DNA from 4 places in the Actinoplanes hulinensis genome. Region 2 is predicted to be linked to each of the others. Evidence: riboswitches for the same ligand, from Rfam matches in the RefSeq annotation. Region 2 holds a riboswitch; each other region holds the start of a gene.
The links. A riboswitch is a leader RNA that binds a small molecule or an ion and turns the genes downstream of it on or off. The one in region 2 is predicted to bind cyclic di-AMP.
Positions count from the first base shown of each region.

Region 1: it holds a riboswitch for cyclic di-AMP, as region 2 does, so the genes downstream of both, KZ829_RS13980 (C40 family peptidase) here and KZ829_RS03515 (LysM peptidoglycan-binding domain-containing protein) in region 2, are expected to answer to the same signal.
Region 3: it holds a riboswitch for cyclic di-AMP, as region 2 does, so the genes downstream of both, KZ829_RS28145 (coiled-coil domain-containing protein) here and KZ829_RS03515 (LysM peptidoglycan-binding domain-containing protein) in region 2, are expected to answer to the same signal.
Region 4: it holds a riboswitch for cyclic di-AMP, as region 2 does, so the genes downstream of both, KZ829_RS10220 (C40 family peptidase) here and KZ829_RS03515 (LysM peptidoglycan-binding domain-containing protein) in region 2, are expected to answer to the same signal.

Region 1 is NZ_JAHXZI010000006.1:345,888-350,932, forward strand. Features, by position in the region: gene KZ829_RS13965 (cytochrome ubiquinol oxidase subunit I) at 1-1,057, opposite strand, end outside; gene KZ829_RS13970 (BlaI/MecI/CopY family transcriptional regulator) at 1,131-1,487, shown strand; gene KZ829_RS13975 (M56 family metallopeptidase) at 1,484-2,392, shown strand; cyclic di-AMP (ydaO/yuaA leader) riboswitch at 2,515-2,650, shown strand; gene KZ829_RS13980 (C40 family peptidase) at 2,668-3,654, shown strand; gene KZ829_RS13985 (MarR family winged helix-turn-helix transcriptional regulator) at 3,798-4,220, opposite strand; gene KZ829_RS13990 (epoxide hydrolase family protein) at 4,304-5,045, shown strand, end outside.
Region 2 is NZ_JAHXZI010000001.1:708,493-713,537, forward strand. Features, by position in the region: gene katG (catalase/peroxidase HPI) at 1-926, shown strand, start outside; tRNA gene KZ829_RS03510 (tRNA-Arg) at 1,003-1,075, shown strand; gene KZ829_RS03515 (LysM peptidoglycan-binding domain-containing protein) at 1,079-1,633, opposite strand; cyclic di-AMP (ydaO/yuaA leader) riboswitch at 1,633-1,777, opposite strand; gene KZ829_RS03520 (saccharopine dehydrogenase family protein) at 2,006-3,232, shown strand; gene KZ829_RS03525 (GNAT family N-acetyltransferase) at 3,365-3,970, shown strand; gene KZ829_RS03530 (ABC transporter ATP-binding protein) at 3,971-5,014, opposite strand; gene KZ829_RS03535 (ABC transporter permease) at 5,011-5,045, opposite strand, start outside.
Region 3 is NZ_JAHXZI010000016.1:50,251-55,295, forward strand. Features, by position in the region: gene KZ829_RS28135 (ABC transporter ATP-binding protein) at 1-75, shown strand, start outside; gene KZ829_RS28140 (coiled-coil domain-containing protein) at 97-1,131, opposite strand; cyclic di-AMP (ydaO/yuaA leader) riboswitch at 1,130-1,346, opposite strand; cyclic di-AMP (ydaO/yuaA leader) riboswitch at 1,554-1,688, shown strand; gene KZ829_RS28145 (coiled-coil domain-containing protein) at 1,693-2,709, shown strand; gene KZ829_RS28150 (glycoside hydrolase family 65 protein) at 2,764-5,045, opposite strand, start outside.
Region 4 is NZ_JAHXZI010000004.1:389,857-394,901, reverse strand. Features, by position in the region: gene KZ829_RS10230 (type 1 glutamine amidotransferase) at 1-135, opposite strand, end outside; gene KZ829_RS10225 (Mur ligase family protein) at 125-1,345, opposite strand; cyclic di-AMP (ydaO/yuaA leader) riboswitch at 1,786-1,922, shown strand; gene KZ829_RS10220 (C40 family peptidase) at 1,930-2,742, shown strand; gene mraZ (division/cell wall cluster transcriptional repressor MraZ) at 3,125-3,556, shown strand; gene rsmH (16S rRNA (cytosine(1402)-N(4))-methyltransferase RsmH) at 3,786-4,880, shown strand.

The sequences.
Region 1 (5,045 bases), on a different contig from region 2:
TCTCCCAGGTGGACCACAGGTGGTAGGCGGCGACCGCCATCGCCAGGATCCCGGCGCCCATCATGAGGCGGAAGGTCCAGAACGCGACCGGGATCATCGGTACGTAACTGCCCGGCCCGTACTGGGCGACGTACGCCGCCTGCAGGTCGTCGATGCCCTGCACGGTCCCGCCGAACGATCCGGTGCCCAGGAAGGACAGCAGGCCCGGGATCTCGATGCTGAAGAACGGCCGGTCGTGGCCCAGCTCGCCGATCGCGAAGACGGAGAACGGCGCAGCGGTGGCGGTCTCGTAAAGGGCTTCGGCGGCGGCCATCTTCATCGGCTGCACGGCCGTCATCACCTTGCCCAGATGGTCGCCGCTGATCGCGGTGACCGCACCGCCGATCAGCATGGTCCAGGCGCCGACCCGGGCGAGCGTGCGGAAGGCGGGGTCGGCGACGGTGCGCCAGATGCCGATCGCCATGAGGAGCCCGCCGCCGGCCATCGCGGCGCCGCCCATCGTGTGCGGGAACGCGGCGAGCACCACCTCGTTGGTCATCAGCTCGGTGAAGCTGGTGAGCACGGCCCGCCCGGTCGACGGGTCCAGTTCGTACGCCACCGGGTTCTGCATGAACGAGTTGGCGGCCAGGATGATGTACGCCGACAGCAGCGTGCCGACCGCGACGACCACGATGGTGGCGGCGTGCAGACGGCGGGGCAGCCGGTCCCACCCGAAATACCACAACGCCAGGAACGTGGCCTCGAGGAAGAACGCGAGCATCCCCTCGATGGCCAGCGTCGGCCCGAACACGTCGCCGTAGAACCGGGCGAACGCGCTCCAGCCGAGCCCGAACTGGAACTCCTGCACCAGGCCGGTGACCACGCCGACCGCGAACGTGACGATCAGCAGCTTCCCGGTGAACTTGGCCAGGTGCAGATACTTCTCGCGGGCGGTGCGCAGCCAGGTCAGGTGGAAGCCCGCCGCGGTGGCGGACAGGCAGATCGACACCGGTACGAACAGGTAGTGGTAGATCGTCACGACCGCGAACTGCAATCGAGTCAGGTCGAGCACGTCCATGGCAACCCCTCTACGACGATTCGTAGTAGATACTACGACTCGTAGTACGACGTCGTGCAGTAGACTGCCTCACATGGCGAGGAACGACCTCGAGCGCGAGGTCATGGCGAAACTGTGGGACGCACGCGAGCCGCTCACCGTGCGGCAGGTGCACGATCTGCTCAGCCGTGACCGCGACCTGGCGTACACGACGGTGATGACCGTCCTCGACCGGCTCGCCAAGAAGGGCCTGGTCGTTCAGCAGCGAGCGGATCGTGCCTACCGTTACGCCCCGGCGCAGACCCGCGAGGAGATGACCGCCGGTGTGATGCTGGACGCGCTGAGTGCCACGCCGGACCGGGATGCCGCGCTCGCCTACTTCGTCGGCCAGCTGCCGCCGGAAGCGCTGAGGGCGGCCATCGAGAAGGCCGGCCGTAACATCGAGCGGTGACCGCCCTCCTGCTCGGCGCCCTCGGGCTGACACTGTCGCTTGCCGTGCCGAGGCTGTTGGCCAACGCCCGCTGGCCGGACCGCGCCCCGGTGGCCGGGGTGCTGCTCTGGCAGGCGCTGACCCTGACCGCCGTGCTCTGCGCGCTCGGGGTCGTGCTCGCCGCCCCGGAAGAGGTGGTCCGTGCGGCCGGCGCGCGGCACCCGGAGACCGTCGCGGCGCTGCTGTTCTCCCTGGCGGTGGCCGCGACCATCGTGACCCGGCTGGTGGTCTCGCTCGTCAAGGTGACCTCCCGGGCCCGTGCCCGGCGCGACCGGCACCGCATGCTCGTCGACCTCCTCGATCGGGTGGAACGTCATGACGGCCTGAGCGGGGGAGAGGTGCGGGTGCTGGAGGCGCCCCTGCCGCTGGCCTACTGCGTGCCGGGCCGGAACCCACGGGTGGTGCTCAGCGACGGCGTGCTCGACGTGCTCGACCGGGAGCAGGTCGACGCCGTCCTCGCCCACGAGCGTGCCCACCTGCGGCACAAGCACGAGCTGGTGATGGAGTCGTTCACGGCCTTCTACCAGGCCGTGCCCGGGCCGTTGCGGTCGAAGGCGCCGCTGGACGCCGTACACCTGCTGTTGGAGATGGTGGCCGACGATGCCGCGAGGCGCCGCACCGGGCACGCGCCGCTGCGGGCCGCGCTGGCTCGTCTCGCCGACGCCGTCCCCTTGGCGGAGGAGGTGACCGCCGACCCGGAGGGTGAATCACGGCGACGGCGCCTGGCGCGGCTGGATCGTCCGGGCCGTAGCTCGACGGCACTCGCGGTGGCCGGGACGGCAGCGGCCGCGGGTCTGTTGGTGCTACCCACGGTGATCGTCGTCGTGCCGTGGCTGGCGCGTGCCCTGAATACCTGGCCATTCTAGTAACCCTCCGTATTGCCGGCTGTTCGTACAGTTCGGCGGGCTGTGCGACCTTCATTTGCCGGCATGATCCGAGTACGGTGGTCCCCGGTTCGGCAGCCCCCCATCGTCCATCCGGCCGATCTGGCGAACCACCGCCCAATCGCGACACGCGAACCGGGGACCCAGGTCAGTGGGGTGAAGCCGTGGCACCACGCGCGGCCGGGCATGCTTCCCGCCCGAACCCGTCAGCTAACCCGGTCGGCGGCTGAGTGGGAAGAAAGGACGACGCACACAACGTGAAACGCAATGGCGCGCGTCGCGCCGGCCTGCTGCGCATCCTGGTTTGCGCGCTCGCCGCGGCCGGCCTGGTGATCACGGGTCCGGTGGCGGCCCATGCCACTCCCTCGCCGTCCACCGTCGAGGGTCAGATCGACGAGGAGTGGAACAAACTCGAGCCCGTCATCGAGGAGTACAACGCCAACCACACGAAGCTGACCAAGCTGCGGAAGCAGCAGAAGCAGCTGGCAAAGACGCTGACGCCGCTTCAGCTTCAGGTGGATGTCGCGATGGCGCAGGTGCGAGGTCTGGCGGTCGACGCCTACATGCAGGGCCCGCCGGGAAACCTCAACGCTCTGCTGAGTGGTGACCCGGACGGTCTGGTGGAGAAGCTCACGCTGCTCGACCAGCTTGCCCACAACCAGGAGGCCTCGATCTCCAACGTCGCGAAGCTCCGCGACAAGTACGCCGCCGACAAGGCCACGGTCGACCAGCTCGAGTCCGAGATCTCCGCCCGCGACACGGACCTCGCGACGAAGAAGACGGCGATCGAGAAGGAGATCACGAAGCTCCAGAAGCTCCGGATCCAGGCGTACGGCGACGCGAACATCGACGACGGTCCTCTGCGCACCGGCCCGTGCCCGGTCACGTACACCAACGACAAGGGTGGCCGTGCCGCCCAGAAGGCGTGCGACCTGATCGGCAAGCCCTATGTCTTCGGCTCCGAGGGACCGAACAGTTACGACTGCTCGGGCCTGACGAAGGAGGCGTGGGCCGCGGTCGGTGTGCATCTCGAGCACTACACGAAGGACCAGTGGGGCTCGGGCACACCGGTGAGCCGGAGCGAGTTGAAGCCGGGTGACCTGGTCTTCTACTACTCCGACGTGCACCACGTCGCCATCTACATCGGTGGTGGCCAGGTGGTGCACGCCCCGCACACGGGAGACCACGTGCGGATGGCGACCATCGATCGGGGGCCCATCGCCGGCTATCGCCGACCGGGCTAGAAAACCCTCCGGGAAAGACCGCCGTCGTTTCGCGCCGGCGGTCTTTCTTTTGATTTCGTACGCCTTCGTGAGCCGCCGTGGGAGACCCGCGAGCTCCCCGGCCCGTCGCGGCCGTGCCGCGCCCGCCGGGGGTGAGTGGCCCGTCACCCGCCCGATTGATGGTGCTCCAACAGCCGCTGCAGCAGCCCGGTCAGTTGCTCGCGCTCCGGGCCGGACAGGGGTGCCAGCAGCTCGTCCTGGACCGCGTGTGCCCGCTCCGACAACTCCTCGGCCCGCTCCCGCCCCCGCTCGGTGAGCCCGACGATGTTGCGCCGCCGGTCCGCCGGGTCGGGTGACCGCTGCACATGGCCCGCCGACTCCAGCTCGTTGAGCGCCCCGACCAGATCGCTCAGATAGATCCCGGTGCGCCGGCCGAGCGCCGCCTGACTGGCCGGACCCTCGGTGGCCAGGGAGCGCAGCAGCCGGTAGTGGTAGCCCCGCGCCCCCACCGCCCCGAACCTCTCGACGATGATCCGGTGACCCTGCGCCGAGACCTGACTCAGCACCCAGCTTGGCAGCTCTTCCACGTCGCGATTTTAACATTGGGCTCTCTAACGTTGACGAATCTAACGTTGGACTTCTGAACGTTCGCTAGTCTAACGTTAGTCGCATGAACGAATCCAGTGTCCGGGTCCCGCAATCCGAACTCGACGATCTGACCGCCCGGCTCGGCCACACCCGGTGGCCCGACGCCGCTCCCGGCGACTACGGCATCCGGCTCGATCGGGTCCGGGCACTCGCCGACCGCTGGCTCGGGTTCGACTGGCGGGCGCACGAGGCCGAACTCAACGCCATTCCGCAGCAGGCCGTCGAGATCGGTGGCGACCGGATCCACCTCTTCCACGTCCGTTCCGCCGACCCCGGTGCCCTGCCTCTGCTGCTCACCCACGGCTGGCCGGGCTCCACCGTCGAGTTCCTCGACGTCATCGGCCCGCTCAGCGAGCACTTCCACGTCGTCGTCCCGGCCATCCCCGGTTTCGGGCTCTCCGGGCCCACCACCCGGCCCTGGGGACTGCGCCGGGTGGCCGAGGCCTGGGCCGAGCTGATGTCCCGCCTCGGCTACCGGCGCTACGGCGCCCAGGGCGGTGACTGGGGCTCCGGCATCTCCCGGTCGCTCGCCGCGGTCGCCCCCGACCGGGTCGTCGGCGTCCATGTCAACTACCTGCCGACCCCCGGCCCGGCGGAGGGCCTCGGCCCCGAGGATCAGGAGCGGCTCGCCAGGACGATGCGGCTGGCCGCCAACCGGCACCCGCACCAGATCCTGTTCGCCGCGACTCCGCAGACCCCGGCGTACGCGTTGAACGACTCCCCGGCCGGGCTGCTCGCCTTCCTGGGTGAGAAGTTCGACACCT
Region 2 (5,045 bases):
CCTCCGAGCCGCTGATCTGGCAGGACCCGCTGCCGGCCGTGGACCACGAGCTGGTCGGCGCGGCGGAGGTCGCCTCGCTGAAGGCCGCCGTCCTCGCCTCCAGCCTGTCGGTCTCCGAGCTGGTCGCGACCGCGTGGGCGTCGGCGTCGACGTTCCGTGGCACCGACAAGCGCGGTGGCGCGAACGGCGCGCGGATCCGCCTGGCCCCGCAGAACCAGTGGGAGGCCAACGACCCGGCCCAGCTCAGCAAGGTGCTGGGCGTGCTCGAGGGCATCCGGGCCGAGTTCAACGCGGCCGGTGGCGCCACGAGGATCTCGCTGGCCGACCTGATCGTGCTGGCCGGCACGGCCGCCGTGGAGAAGGCCGCCAAGGACGGCGGTTTCGACATCGAGGTGCCGTTCACCCCGGGTCGTACCGACGCGACCGAGGAGCAGACCGACGCCGAGTCGTTCGCGGTGCTGGAGCCCACCCACGACGGATTCCGCAACTACCTCGCGAAGGGCCACCGCCGCCCGACCGAGGCGCTGCTGGTCGACAAGGCGCAGCTGCTCACGCTGACCGCGCCGGAGCTGACCGTGCTGGTCGGCGGCCTGCGGGTGCTCGGCGCGAACACCGGTGGCTCGCAGCACGGCGTCTTCACCGCGACGCCGGGCGTGCTGACCAACGACTTCTTCGCCAACCTGCTCGACTTCGGCCTCACCTGGTCGGCCACCGACTCCGAGGGCGAGACCTTCGAGGGTCGCGACCGCCGGACCGGCGAGGTCAGGTGGACCGCCACCCGGGCTGACCTGATCTTCGGCTCGAACTCGATCCTGCGGGCGCAGGCCGAGGTCTACGGCAGCGACGACGCCAAGGAGAAGCTGGTCACCGACTTCGTCGAGGCGTGGGTCAAGGTCATGAACCTGGACCGGTTCGACCTGGCCTGAGGCCGGTTGCAGTCCCTCCGGGGCCCGGGTCGGCCGCGCCGACCCGGGCCCCGCCTGCTGGTACCCTCAGGGCGTCGGGCTCGTAGCTCAGTGGATAGAGCAACCGCCTCCTAAGCGGTAGGTCGCGCGTTCAAATCGCGCCGGGCCCACTTTCAGACCTTCAAGCGCTGCCCCACCCGCAGCCGGTGCGGGCTGTCCAGGACCCCCGCGTTGGCCCGGTAGAGGGCCTGCCACCCGCCTGGCACGTCGTTCCGGGCCGCGATCCGAGTCAGTGTGTCGCCGCGGCGTACCACGTAGGTGCCGGTGGTCGAGGACCGGAGAGAGAGGGACCGGACGACCCGGGTCTTGCGGGACGCGGCCGGCCGGAAGCCGTGCCGGGGCCCGCAGTGCGGCCAGGCCCTGATGCCCTGGCCCCGGAGCACCCGCTCGGCGACGCGGATCTGCTCGGATTTACTGGCCCCGTTCGCGGTGTTCGCGTACCGGCCACCGCCGTAGGCGCGCCAGGTGCTGCGGCTGAACTGCAGACCGCCGTAGTACCCGTTTCCGGTGTTGATGCGCCAGTTACCGCCGGATTCGCAATTGGCGATGGCCTCCCAGTTGATCGAGGCCTGTGCGGGGGCGGCCGGCCCGGCGAGGGCCACCCCACCGGCCAGGCTCGCGGCGACGAGGCCGACTGCCCGCTGGAACTGTTTCCTGGTCTGAACCATGAGCTTGTCCTCCACGCCTACGAGGTCAGCTGTCGGGTTCGGGCAGAGGTGCCCGGCCGCCGGTGTGGCGGCTTCACCCCGAGGCGCGTCAGCGCCGAGGAACTCTTGGGTCCCCCGCTCCTTGCCGTTCGATGTCGTCTGGACCGTGACCAGCGGCAGGACTCGGCGTTCCGGCCACGGTGCCCGCATGGCGGGCTGCGTATCCGCCGCGCCCGGCGGGCATGGCCGAGCAGCGGCGATGGAGTTGTTCCAGGTCACAAATTAGCGTCTTTGATCATTTTTGTATGTATAACGGGTTGATCTCGGCGCGCCGACCGCGCGAACACACGAACGGCTCGCGTGTACTGCACGGAGGGTGCACAATCTGCGGCCATGAACGATCCACAACGCGAACTGGACGTCATCGTCTACGGCGCCACCGGTTTCGTCGGCGTGCTGACCGCGCGCCACCTGGCCGAACACGCGCCCGCCGGCACCCGGATCGCGCTGGCCGGCCGCTCGCGCGCGAAACTGGAGAAGGTCGCGGGTGAACTCGGCGTCGACTGGCCGATCGTGGTCGCCGACGCCGACGACGAACCGGCGCTGACCACGATGGCCGGGCGCGCCCGGGTGGTGCTGACGACCGTCGGCCCCTACGCGAAATACGGCCGGCCGCTCGCCCGCGCGTGCGCCGTCACCGGCACCGACTACGTGGACCTCACCGGTGAGGTGCTGTTCGCCCGGGACAGCATCGACGAGAACCATGCGACGGCGCAGCGCACCGGCGCACGGATCGTGCACTCCTGCGGCTTCGACTCGATCCCGTCCGACATCGGGGTGCACGTCCTGCATGCCGCGGTACGCGCGGACGACGCCGGGGAACTGACCGACACCACGCTCGTCGTGACGCGGCTGCGCGGCGGATTCAGCGGCGGCACCATCGACTCGATGCGGCACCAGGTCGACGTCATGAAGAAGGACCGCCGTCTGCGCCGGGTGGGTGCGAGCCCGTACTCGCTGAGCCCGGACCGGGAGGCCGAACCCGATCTCGGGCGCCAGCCGGACATGGTGACGCTGCGAGGCTCCGACGTGGACGCGAGCGTGCGCGGTCACCTCGCGCCGTTCGTGATGGCGTCCTACAACACCCGGGTGGTCCGGCGCAGCAACGCGCTGCGCGGCTGGGCGTACGGCCCCCGCTTCCGCTACCGCGAGGCGATGCGGGTGAGCGGCCCGGCCGCCGCACTGGCCGTCAAGGGCGCGCTGAACGGCCTGGTGATCGGCTTCGCGCTGCCGCCGGTCCGGTTCCTGCTGGACCGGATCCTGCCGGCGCCGGGCACCGGGCCGGACGAGAACGCCCGGCGCAACGGTCACTTCACCATGGACATCTTCACCACGACCTCGTCGGGGGCGCGCTATCGCGCACGGGTCAAGGCCAAAGGCGATCCGGGGTACGCGGCGACCGCCGTGATGCTCGGTGAGTCCGCCCTGGCGCTGGCCCTCGACCGGGACCGTCTGCCGGAGTCACCCGGCGGCGTGCTCACCCCCGCGACCGGGATCGGTGACGCACTGGTCGACCGCCTCCGCACGGCCGGTCTGGAGATCACCACCGAGCGGCTGTAGCGCGATCACCATGCGCCCATCCTCCTCAAGAGCGGTATCGGTGATCCGACCGGTGGACGGTAAGGAACTGTTCAGGGGCCTCCTTTCGATCGCCACTAGCCGCAAAGGCGTTCTTAACGGCACGATTCAGGGGTGACCGTCAGCCCGTTGCCGTACCCGCTCAGGCTGGCGGGTAGCGGTGTCGTGCTGCGCGAATGGAGCCCCGACGACCTCGACGACCTGGTCGCTCTGCTGGACGAACCGGACATCGCCCGCTGGACGCTGATGCCGTCGCCGTTCGATGTGGAGTCCGGTCTCGCGTACCTGCGGCGGGCCCGTCAGGGCCGGGTCGGCGGCAGCCGGATCCAGCTCGCGATCACCACCGACGGCGGGCCGCCACTCGGTGAGGTGCTGCTGTTCAACGTGCGGTCCGAGCCGCACGAGGCGGAGCTGGGCTATCTGGTCGGGCGGCCGTACCGGCGGCGGGGCCTGGCGTCGGCCGCGCTCTCGCTGCTCACCGGGTACGCGTTCGACACCCTGGGGCTACGGCGGCTGCTGTTGCGGATCGACCGCGGCAACACGGCGAGCACGTCGGTGGCGCGCCGCTGCGGCTACCGTCCGGCCGCCGAGCCGGCGATCCAGCAGGCCGGCCCGTACGGGCCGACCGTGCTGGACACCTGGGAGTACGTCGAGGGCCGCCCCGGAACCCAGCAGGACCGCCGGCGGAACCTCGCATCCCGGCGGTACGGCCGGCGGTGACTACCCGGAGGCGGGGTAGGCGCGGGTCTCCGCGGCCTTGACCGCCACCCACAGCTCCTGCCCGGGGGTGAGACCCATCTGCGCGGCGGCCGCGGGCGTGATGTCGGCGGCCACCGAGATCGGGCCGTCCAGGCGTACCCGCAGGCTGTCGCCGTGCTGCTGGACGTCGGCGATCACGGCCGGCCAGGTGTTGCGCGGGCTCCCGTCCGGCTGGTGCGGGTGCAGGGCGACCGCGGCCGGCGGGAAGGCCACGAAGGCGTCGCCGTGCACGATGTCGGTGCTGGTCAGGACGAACCCGTCGGACAGTTCGACGGTGTGCCCGCCGCCCCGGCCGCGGTACAGGTTGAGTCCCACGAGCCGGGCCACGTAATCGGTACGCGGGCGGGCCGTGATGGTCGCCGCGTCGCCCTCCTGCACCACCCGGCCGTGCTCGACGATGACCAGCCGGTCGGCCAGGACCAGGGCGTCCAGCGGATCGTGCGTGACGATCAGCGTGGCGCCCGGGTGCTCGGCCAGGTGCCGGCGCAGCTCGCCGCGGGTCTCCAGCCGGGTCCGGGCGTCCAGGGCGGCGAGCGGCTCGTCGAGCAGCAGCAGGACCGGGTCGACGGCCAGTGCCCGGGCCAGCGCCACCCGCTGCGCCTGCCCGCCGGAGAGCTGCCGGGGCTTGCGGCGACCGTGCTCGGCCAGCCCGACCCGGCCCAGCCAGCGATCCGCCACGGCGTGCGCGGCCTTCCGGTCCAGGCCGTGCCGGCGCGGGCCGAACGCCACGTTGTCCCGGGCGCTGAGGTGCGGGAACAGCAGGTAGTCCTGGAACACCACCCCGATCGGGCGGCGCTCGGTGGGCGTACCCCGTAGATCCTCGCCGCCGAGGGTGAGGTGACCGCCGGAGAGTGGGGTCAGCCCGGCGAGCGCGCGCAGCGCCGTGGTCTTTCCCGCGCCGTTCGGGCCGAGCAGCGCGACCGTCTCGCCCGGCTCGATCCGCAGCCCGATGTCCAGCCGGAAGACGCCGCGCTCGGCGACGAGACGCGCGTCCAGAAGGCTCATGGCGCGGTCAGCCAGCGGTCGCGGAGCCCGG
Region 3 (5,045 bases), on a different contig from region 2:
GAGGCCGGCTCGATCCGCGCCGACGGCCCGACCGACGAGGTGATGAAGGAGTACGAGGCCTTCGCCCGCAGGTAGGCCCCGCACTCCCCCGGTGGTTCAGTTGACCGACAGGTGCACGTGGTTGGTGTGGTCGCTGGACGGGTCGCCACCCGCCCCGCTGTACGACTTCCAGCCACTGCTCGGCAGCCAGATCCGGCGGTACCAGATCACGTACAGGACGTCCAGGTCGTCCGCGTTGTTGATGAAGTAGTTCGCCAGGTTGTTGCCGTACGTCTTGTCGGCTCCCGTGGCGTCCCCGCCGAAGGTCCCCTTCTCCGCGGAGAAGTCGCAGGCCCGGCCCTTGGGGTGCTCGCCGCTGTTCTGCGTACGCCAGCACTTGGTGAACCGGGTGAAGCCGTCCGCCCGGGCCTGCTTGTAGGCGTGCAGCAGGGTCGCGGTGATGCAGCCGCCGGTGCCGGTCGGGTCGTCCTGGTTGCAGCTCGATCCGCCCGGGCCCGGCTCCGCGTCGGCACTGCCGCCGCCGTCGGAGGAGGACGAGGCGTCCGAGCCCTGGTTCGCCGCCTTGAGCGCGGCCTCGGCCTTGGCCTTCTGCTTCGCCATCACGGTGACCTGCTTCTGCTGGTCCTTGATCGCGATGTCGATGGAGTCCTTGGCCTTCTGGCGGTCCTCGCGGGTGGTCTTCAGTCCCTGGATCGCCCGGCTCTGGTCGGCCGCCACGATGGCCAGGGTCTCGGCCCGGCCCAGGAAGCCCTCGGCCGAATCGGCGGCGAGCACGGCTGACATCGGCCCGGCCCGGCCCGCGGTGTACGCCTGCGTGGCGATCAGGTCGAGCTGCTCCTGCTGTGGCCCGAGCTCGGTGTCCAGGCGCTTGAGCTCCGAGGTCAGCTTGGTCTGCTGCTCCTTGGAGGTCTTCAGCTTCTTCTTGGCCTCGATGTAGCCGCTGGAGGCCTTCTCGAGTTGTTCGATGAGGGACTTCGATCCGCCCTCACCGTCGTCCCCGGTGTCTCCGGGGGCGGCGAGCAGCCGGGGGGCCGCGGTGGCCGGCGACGCGACGACGGCCAGTCCGCACGCGGCGACGAGCAGCGCCAGCAACGCCGCTAATCGCCGCGCAGTGTTCTGCTGCACAGGCATTTCCTTCCGTCGGCCGCCGGCCGGGTTAGCTGACGGGTTCGGGACGAAGGAAATCCCTACCGCGAGTAAGCGGATTCACCCCGGGATGCGGCTTATTCGCGACCTACCTTGAGCCTCGCTCGCCGTAGGCCGACAACGGTGGCCCTCACCGTCGCGAATACGTCGCACATTGGTTCCCCGGCTCGCCATTGACGGCGATTAGGCGGCGGCCCCCGCGCGGGAACCGCACCGACCATACCCACTCGATCGACAGATCGACAGTTCTCGTACGCACCGCAATTGCCCCGACACGACAGGTGATTGCAATTACGGAATGTGTTTGCGAGGTAACTCTTTTAGCGGTTCCCGGGGTCTGATCCACAGCGATATCTCGGGTAAACTGGCCGCCGGTCCTGCCAGGACGGCACCGCCCCCGAGTTGCCGGCAGGCCGCCGCCCAATCGTCGCGAGACGAGCCGGGGAACCAGGTTCACTGGGGTGTATCCGCAGTTTGCGGTAGGGATTGCTTCCGTCCCGAACCCGTCAGCTAACTCGGTCGGCGGTGTCACGGAAGGAACTGTTGATGGCAGCAAGTCCCCGCCGGTGGCTGATACTTGCCCTGGCGCCGCTGGTGAGCGCCCTGATGTTCATGGCGCCCGCGACTCCGGCCGCGGCCGAGCCAGGCGGCTCCTCATCCTCCGCACAGGAGGAGGACGAGGACGCAACTCTCAACGACGTGATCGAGTCGACCAACCGGCGCTACGCCTCCGCGAAGTCCGCGGTGACGCAGTCCACCAAGACGCAGGCCAAACTGGCCAAGCAGATCCAGGCGGCGGAGGCCCGGCGGGACGCACTGATCCCCGAGGTCGACCAGATCGCCAAGCAGCAGTACATGACCGGCAACCTGAGCGCCATGGGCTTCCTGCTCAGGTCCCAGGACTCGGGCGACTTCCTGACCAAGGCGGTCTCCCTCGAAGAGATCAACAAGCTGCACGACGCCAAGCTGCACGAGCTCAACGCGGCGATCACCGAGATCTCGGAGAGCAAGGCGCAGCTGGATGCCGAGGTCAAGGCGCAGCAGCAGAACGCCGCCGTGATGAAGAAGCAGAAGGACGCGGCCGACAAGGCGTTCCAGCTGGTCGGCGGCAAGTCGGTGACCAAGGGCCTCGTGGTGGCGGACTCACCGGAGGCCGACCCGGCGCCGCGGAACGGCTCCGGCGGTTTCTCGTCGGAGGGCTGCACCGAGGACGACCCGACCACCGGCGGCTGTGTCACCAAGCGCACGCTGCACATGTACAAAGAGACCAAGAAGGCCGGCTTCAACATGTTCGTCGGCTGTCACCGCACCGGCGGGCCCTTCGAACACCCCAAGGGCCGTGCCTGCGACTGGTCGTTGCAGAAGAGCGGATTCTCGTCCTACGACACCGACAAGGAATTCCGGTACGGCAACAACCTGATGGCGTTCCTGGTCCGTAACGCCGACGAGCTCGGCATCTACTACGTGATCTGGAACAGGATGATCTGGTTCCCGGCGTCGGGCTGGAAGGAATACCACGGGGTCAGTGCTCACACCGACCACGTACACGTCTCGATGCTCTGACGGACTTCACGAGAACGGCCCCCGCCCATCCGGGCGGGGGCCGTTTTCACGTGCTCAGTGCACCGCGCGCCGGACCGGAGCGCGGCCGTGCGGCTGGGCCGGCGCCGGGCCCGGCGGCACCGCGGCCGGAATCGGCATGGTGACCGGTCGCACCTGGGTCACCTCGAGCTCCTTGCCGTGGTGGACCAGGGTGAGCCGGGCCTGCCCGCCGCCGTTGCGCAGCGAGTAGGTCACCTCGTCGGATGTCACGTTGACGCGCAGCCGCAGACCCCGCCAGAGCAGCGAGAACTCCAGGTTGTTGATCCGGCTGGGCAGCCGCGGCGCGAAGCTCAGCTGGCCGTTGAAGTCCCGCATGCCGCCGAGGCCGGCGACCAGCGCGATCCAGGAGCCGGCCAGGGACGCCACGTGCACGCCGTCCCGCGCGTTCCGGTGCAGGTCGTGCAGGTCCATCAGGGCGGCCTCGCCCAGGTAGTCGTGGGCCAGCTCGAGATGCCCGGTCTCGGCCGCCATGACCGCCTGGATGCAGGCCGACAACGACGAGTCCCGGACGGTACGGGCGTCGTAGTACGCGAAGTTGCGCGCCTTCTCCTCCGGGGTGAACGCGTCGCCCCGGATGTACATCGCCATCACCAGGTCGGCCTGCTTGACCACCTGCTTGCGGTACAGGTCGAAGTACGGGAAGTTGAGCAGCAGCGGGTAGCCCTCCGGCGGGGTGCCCTCGAAGTCCCACTCCTGAAGCCGGGTGAAGCCCTCGCACTGCTGGTGGACGCCCAGCTCCTTGTCGTACGGGATGTGCACGGCCGCCGCCGCGTCCCGCCAGGAGGCCGCCTCCTCGTCGTTGACCCCGAAACCGCGGGCCAGGTCCGGGTGCCGCTGGCAGGCGTCGACGGCGGCCATCAGGTTCTGCTGCGCCATCAGGTTGGTGTAGATGTTGTCGTTCACCACGGCGGTGTACTCGTCGGGCCCGGTGACGCCGTCGATGTGGAACCGCCCGTGCCGGTCGTGGTGGCCCAGCGACCGCCACAGCCGCGCCGTCTCCACGAGCAGCTCCAGGCCGACCTCACGCTCGAAGTCGAAGTCCCCGGTGGCCTGCACGTAGCGGCGGACCGCGTCGGCGATGTCGGCGGCGATGTGGAAGCCCGCGGTGCCGGCCGGCCAGTAGCCCGAGCACTCCTGGCCGCGGATGGTCCGCCACGGGAAGGCCGCCCCCGACAGGCCGAGCGTCTGCGCCCGCTCCCGGGCCAGGTCCAGCGTCGAGTGCCGCCAGCGCAGCACGTCGGCCGCCGCGGAGGGCTGGGTGTAGGTGAGCGCCGGCAGCACGAACGTCTCAGCGTCCCAGAACGTGTGGCCGTCGTAGCCGGGGCCGGTCAGGCCCTTGGAGCCGATCGGCCGCTTCTCCGCCCGGGCGCCGGCCTGGAGCGTGTGGAAGAGGCCGAACCGAACCGCCTGCTGCACCTCCGGGTCGCCCTCGACCTTGACGTCCGAGTGGTCCCAGAACGCGTCCAGGTAGTCCTGCTGCTGCTGGACCAGACCCTCCCAGCCGTCCAGCCGGGCGCTGGCCAGGGCCGCCCCGACCTGGTCGCGCAGGGCGGGCAGCGAGCGCATGCTGGACCACCCGTACGCCGCCAGCTTGACCACCCGCAGCTTCTGCCCGGGCTCCAGACGGCAGGCGACCGTGGTGCGCAGCCAGTCCGGGTGGCCCTCGGTGGTGATGGCGTGCCGGCCCGGGGTCTCGACCAGGTGCTCCATGGCCGCGGCCATCCGCAGGTCACTGGCCTTGGTGCGGTGGATCAGGATGCCGCCGGCGGGCTGCTCCATCATCTCCTCGGCCAGCAGCGGGCGGTCCAGCACAGCCGCCACCCGCGGGTCCTTGCTCATCGGCGGCAGCTGCTCGTTCGCCACCAGCTCGGATTGCAGGATCAGCCGGGCCGAGGTCTCGAGGGGCTCCACCTCGTACAGGAAGGCCACGACCGCGCGCTGGGTGAACGAGACCAGCCGGACGGTCCGCACCCGGACGCCCTGGCCGGACGGGGACACCCACTCGACGCACCGCTCCAGCAGGCCCGCCCGCAGGTCGAGGCAGCGCTCGTGGGAGCGCAACTCGCCGTACCGGACGTCGAACGGCTCGTCGTTGACGAGCAGGCGCATCAGCTTGGCGTTGGTGACGTTGACCATGGTCTGGCCGGACTCGGGAAAACCGTATCCCGCCTCGGCGTGCGGCAGCGGCCGCAGCTCGTAGAACGAGTTCAGATAGCTGCCCGGCAGACCGTGCGGCTCGCCCTCGTCCAGGTTTCCGCGTATCCCGATGTGGCCGTTCGAGAGAGCGAATACCGACT
Region 4 (5,045 bases), on a different contig from region 2:
CCGGACCTCGTAGGTCTCCACCGGGATGCCGCGGTCGGCGGCCCGGCGGGCCAGGATGAGCATGTTGCCCCGGTCGCCGTACGTCGACAGCAGATCCGGGTAGATCCACACGATCCGCAGGGACTCAGTTGACACGGTCCAACTCCGCTCGAATGTCCTGGAACGCCGTGTAGTTGGCGATCACCTCGAGGCGGCCGGGCGGAACGGACCGCAGCGCCTCGTCGAAACTGTTTACGTGCCGGAAGGGCACCTGGTTCACCTGGAGGCGGACCGCCAGGTCGAACGCCCGGTCACCGGTGATCAGCACCGGCCGGTCGCGCAGCGGCGAGAAATCGACGTCGTAGAGCCACGACGTGTCCAGGCCGTCGGGGTCGCGGGCGTTGATGGAGAGCAGTGTCGGCGCCTGGTCGGCCATGTCGAAGGCCTCCAGCCAGCTTGCCGGGTTCTTCGCCAGCAACAAGCGGATGTTGCGACCGTCACGGTCGACCTGGGCATACCGTCCGGCGATCGACGCCACCCGGGAGAGCCGGGGGAGCGCCTCTATCGGGCGGACCCCGAACTCGGCGGCCACGGCCAGCGCGGTGGCGGCGTTACCGATGTTCACCCGGCCGGGGAGCTGGAGCTTCACCAGATGCCAGTCGCCGCGGGGGTCGATCACGCCCTCGTCCTCGACCACCCACTGCGGGCGCGGGCGGCGCAGCGGGCAGCCGGTGCACCACCAGTCGCCGCCGGACCGCTCGATCGGGTGGCCGCTCTCCGGGCAGACGAACGAGTCGTCGTGCCAGCGCTGGCCGGCGCTGAACCAGGTGGTCTGCGGGCTGCTGCCGGCCGCCCACACCACCATCGGGTCGTCGGCGTTGGCGACCACCCGGATGTCGGGGTGGCCGGCCAGCGTGGTCTTCCACAGCTGCGCCATCATGGCCACCTCCTTCGCCCGGTCGAGCTGGTCGCGGGAGAGGTTGAGCAGGGCCACCACCTTGGGCCGGGTCTGGTCGATGACCTGGGCCAGATAGTGCTCGTCCACCTCCAGCACGGCGAACGGGGTGTGCCCCTCCTTCGCCAGCGCCGAGGTGTGGCCGGTCGGCATGTTGGCGCCGAACGAGTTGGTGGCGACCCGGCCGAGCACACCGACGGCGGCCGCGGTGAGCCGGGTCGTGGTGGTCTTGCCGTTGGTGCCGGAGACCAGCGCGACGGCGCGGCCCGACGCGAGGTGGGCGAGGAGATCGGGGTCGATCTTCAGGCCGATCCAGCCACCGATCACCGAGCCGTCGCCGCGACCGGCGGCCCTGGAGAGCGCGGCCGCGGTCTTCGACACGGAGGTCGCGACCTTGGCGATGAGAGGCATTCCGTCCGTCACGCCAGCGAGGGTACCGGACGCGAAGGTTACGTCGCGTTGCCAGACGGTCAAGATCACCGACCACTTCGGCTTTTCCGAGGTCCGGACGATTCGGACGTACTCCCAACAGGGTGACGGACTTTTTCTGTGTCCTGATTCACCCGTAACTCTCGACCGATCGTCACTGCTTGAACACCTCGCGTGACGGCATTTGTCTCGCGGAGGTAACAAATTGGACAGCGACAAATATGCCAAACACGGAGAGTGATCAATATGGCGCTGACGATCATTGCCGAAATCAGGTAGCAAAGATTCGCCGGCGGCACACCGCCCGCCGGCCGCACCGGACCGGTTCACGCCGAGCCCTGCCCCGGACCGGACGGTGCGACACCGCAGTTGGCCAGACCACGACAAGGCAATCGGGGGCAGGGACGGGGGACCCATTTCTGGTCTCTCCCGCGCCACCCGGCTTCCACGGGTGACGGATCCGGGAGCGACCTCGGGGTGAAGCCGCATCCATCCGCGGCCGGGCATGCCTTCCCGCCCGAACCCGACAGCTAACCTCGCAGGCGTGCCGGAAGGATCTCTCTACCGTGCACGAACACAGTTCGCGCCGGCGTCGTCGCACGTCCGTCGGCACCGGTACCGTCGCACTGTCCCTGGGGCTCTGCCTCTGCGCCGGCCAGTTGGTCGCCGCATCACCGGCGGCGGCCGCGACCGCCACCGTCACCCCGGTCACCGCGAGTGCGGCAGCCGCGAAGATCACGCCCCAGATCGCCACGAAGGCCAGCACCCGTAGCCTGGCCTGGGGCTCCACCCTCAAGATCACCGCCAAGGTGATCGACCCGGCCACCGGCCAGGTCGCCAAGGGCACGGTCCGTCTCCAGGGCTGGAGCAACGGCGCCTGGCGGACCTGGGACACCGACACCGTCAAGGGTGGCGCGGTCACGCTGACCGCGAAGCCGACGAAGACGGTGTGGGTCCGGACCCTGTTCTCCGGGACGGGGTACAACCAGCGGGCCACCAACAAGATGAAGGTCACGGTCCGCGCCAGTGGCGCCAAGGTCCTGGCCGAGGCCAAGAAGCACAAGGGCGCGCTGTACCTGTTCGGTGCGGCCGGCCCGAAGCGCTTCGACTGCTCGGGCTTCACCAAGTACGTCTACAAGAAGGCGGCCGGCAAGAGCCTGCCGCACAAGGCGAACTCACAGCAGAAGTACGGCAAGTCCGTCTCGAAGAGCAACAAGCGGGTCGGCGACCTGATCATCTTCCGCAACGGGTCGTACGGCTACCACGCCGGGATCTACGCCGGGAACGGCTACGTCTACGACTCGCCGCACAGTGGGGCCCGGGTCGGCAAGCACAAGATCTGGAACAAGAACTACGTGGTACGGCGCCTCGTCGCGTAGGGCCCATAGTAGTAAGGAACAGCGCTGTGGGGTGTGGCCCGGTTCGGGGCACACCCCACAGACGTCTCCACATTCCTCCACACACCCGCCCCCAGGGCTCCCGGGGCGGGTGTTTTCGTACCCGGAGCGCCCGATGTCGGAAACCGGACGGGGTTGATCATGCGCTTGGCCCTCCACTCCGCTCCACCACCTGTGAACAGGGGTTTCGTCCGCGAAAAGGCCTCGCGAGCGATCGCTTTCGGGTTGCAGGTGGAGGGAAGTGGAGTAGAGTGGGGCGCAGTGGCAGGGGCGGAGGAGCGCAGCCGGACCTGCCGGCCCGAGTTGACAGGCGGTCCACTCCCTCCGCGAAGGAGCGGGCGCCACGGCAAAGGGGTGGGGGCCGATGTTTCTCGGCACGCACACTCCGCGCCTCGACGAGAAGGGCCGGCTGATCCTCCCGGCGAAGTTCCGTGATGAGCTGGCGGGAGGTGTCGTGATCACGAAGGGGCAGGAACGCTGTCTTTACGTGTTCCCGATGCCGGAGTTCCAGCGCATCGCCGGCCAGCTCCGTGAGGCGCCGGTGACGAACAAGGCGGCCCGGGCATACAGCCGGGTGTTCTTCGCCAGCGCGCATGACGAGGTGCCCGACAGGCAAGGCAGAGTGACCATTCCTGCCCATTTGCGGGAGTATGCCAGTCTTGGTCGCGATCTGGTGGTGATCGGCGCGAGCACCCGGGTCGAGATCTGGGACAAGCAGTCCTGGGATGACTACCTCTCGGCGAGCGAGGAAGAGTTCGCCGGCATCGAGGAGGGGGTGCTGCCCGGCGGACTGTAGGGCGTGGCACTCGGTGGGCCGCTGGTTCGGCCCGGATCGCCACTGCCGCCGTACTGCGAGATCTCCAGCCGCTCCGCTCCTGGCGCCTCTTCCCCGGCGCCAGGCGTGTGTCCGGAGCCGGTTCGCCGGCGTAGGACAGAGCGGATGGGGATCTGGCGGTACGGAAGGTGGGCCGGGCCGGAACGGCAGTAACTGAACAACCGGGTGAGACGCGGACGGGTAAGGCAACTTGGGGGGCGACATGGGGGAGCCGCGGGGCACACACGTGCCGGTGCTGCTCGAGCGCTGCATTGAACTGCTCGCTCCCGCTCTGGAGTTGCCGGGCGCCGTCCACGTCGATTTCACGCTGGGTCTGGGCGGGCACGCCGAAGCGGTCCTGGAGCGGTTTCCGGACGTGGTCCTGGTCGGACTCGACCGGGACACCGAGGCGCTGGCGCACGCACGGCACCGCCTCATCCGGTTCGGCGACCGGACTCGTCTGGTGCACGCCGTCTACGACGAACTGCCCCGGGTTCTCGCGGAGCTGGAGATCCCGGCGATCCACAGCGGACTGTTCGACCTCGGGGTGTCCTCGTTGCAGCTGGACGAGGCGGACCGCGGGTTCGCGTACGCGCAGGACGCCCCACTGGACATGCGGATGGACCAGTCCCGCGGGGTGACCGCCGAGGAGATCGTCAACGAGTACGCGCCGGGTGAGCTGGTGCGCATCCTGCGGCAGTACGGCGAGGAGAAGTTCGCGCCGCGGGTCGTCTCGTCGATCGTGCGCGAGCGGGCGAAGGGCCGGATCACGTCGACCGCCCGTCTGGCCGAGCTGGTCAAGGACGCCATCCCGGCCGCCGCGCGGCGAACGGGTGGAAATCCGGCAAAAAGAACTTTTCAGGCACTACGCATTGAGGTGAACGGCGAGCTGGAAGTGCTCGAGCGAGCGGTTCCTGCTGCCTTGGACGTGTTGGCGCCCAAGGGGCGTCTTGTGGTGATGAGTTATCAATCGTTGGAGGACAGGATCGTCAAGCGCGCACTCACCGCGAGGTCGCGCAGTACCGGGCCGGTCGACCTTCCGGTCGAGCTGCCCGGGACCGGTCCCAGTCTGCGGCTGCTGACCCGTGGGTCCGAGCCGCCCAGCGAGGCGGAGGTGGCGGAGAACCCGAGGGCGGCCTCGGTGAAGCTGCGCGCCGTGGAACGGATCGACGAGCAGGAGCAGAGCCGGAAGCACAACCAGGCAGTCGGGGCGGTCCGCGAACGGCCCCGGATGTCTACAACTCGCGGGGGACGAGGGCGGTTACGCCCGGGGGCGAACGAGGAAGAGGGGGAGGGACGAGCATGAGCGAGCGATCCGAAGCGCCGCGGCCGGGGGGCCGATCGGCGCAACCGCGCGACAACGCCGGGGTGAGCCGCGATGCCGAGACCGGGCGTAATGGTGTGCGGGGGGCACGCCGGTCGTCCGGGAGTTCCGACACGCGCCGGTCAGGGATCCGGGGCCGGAGCGCGG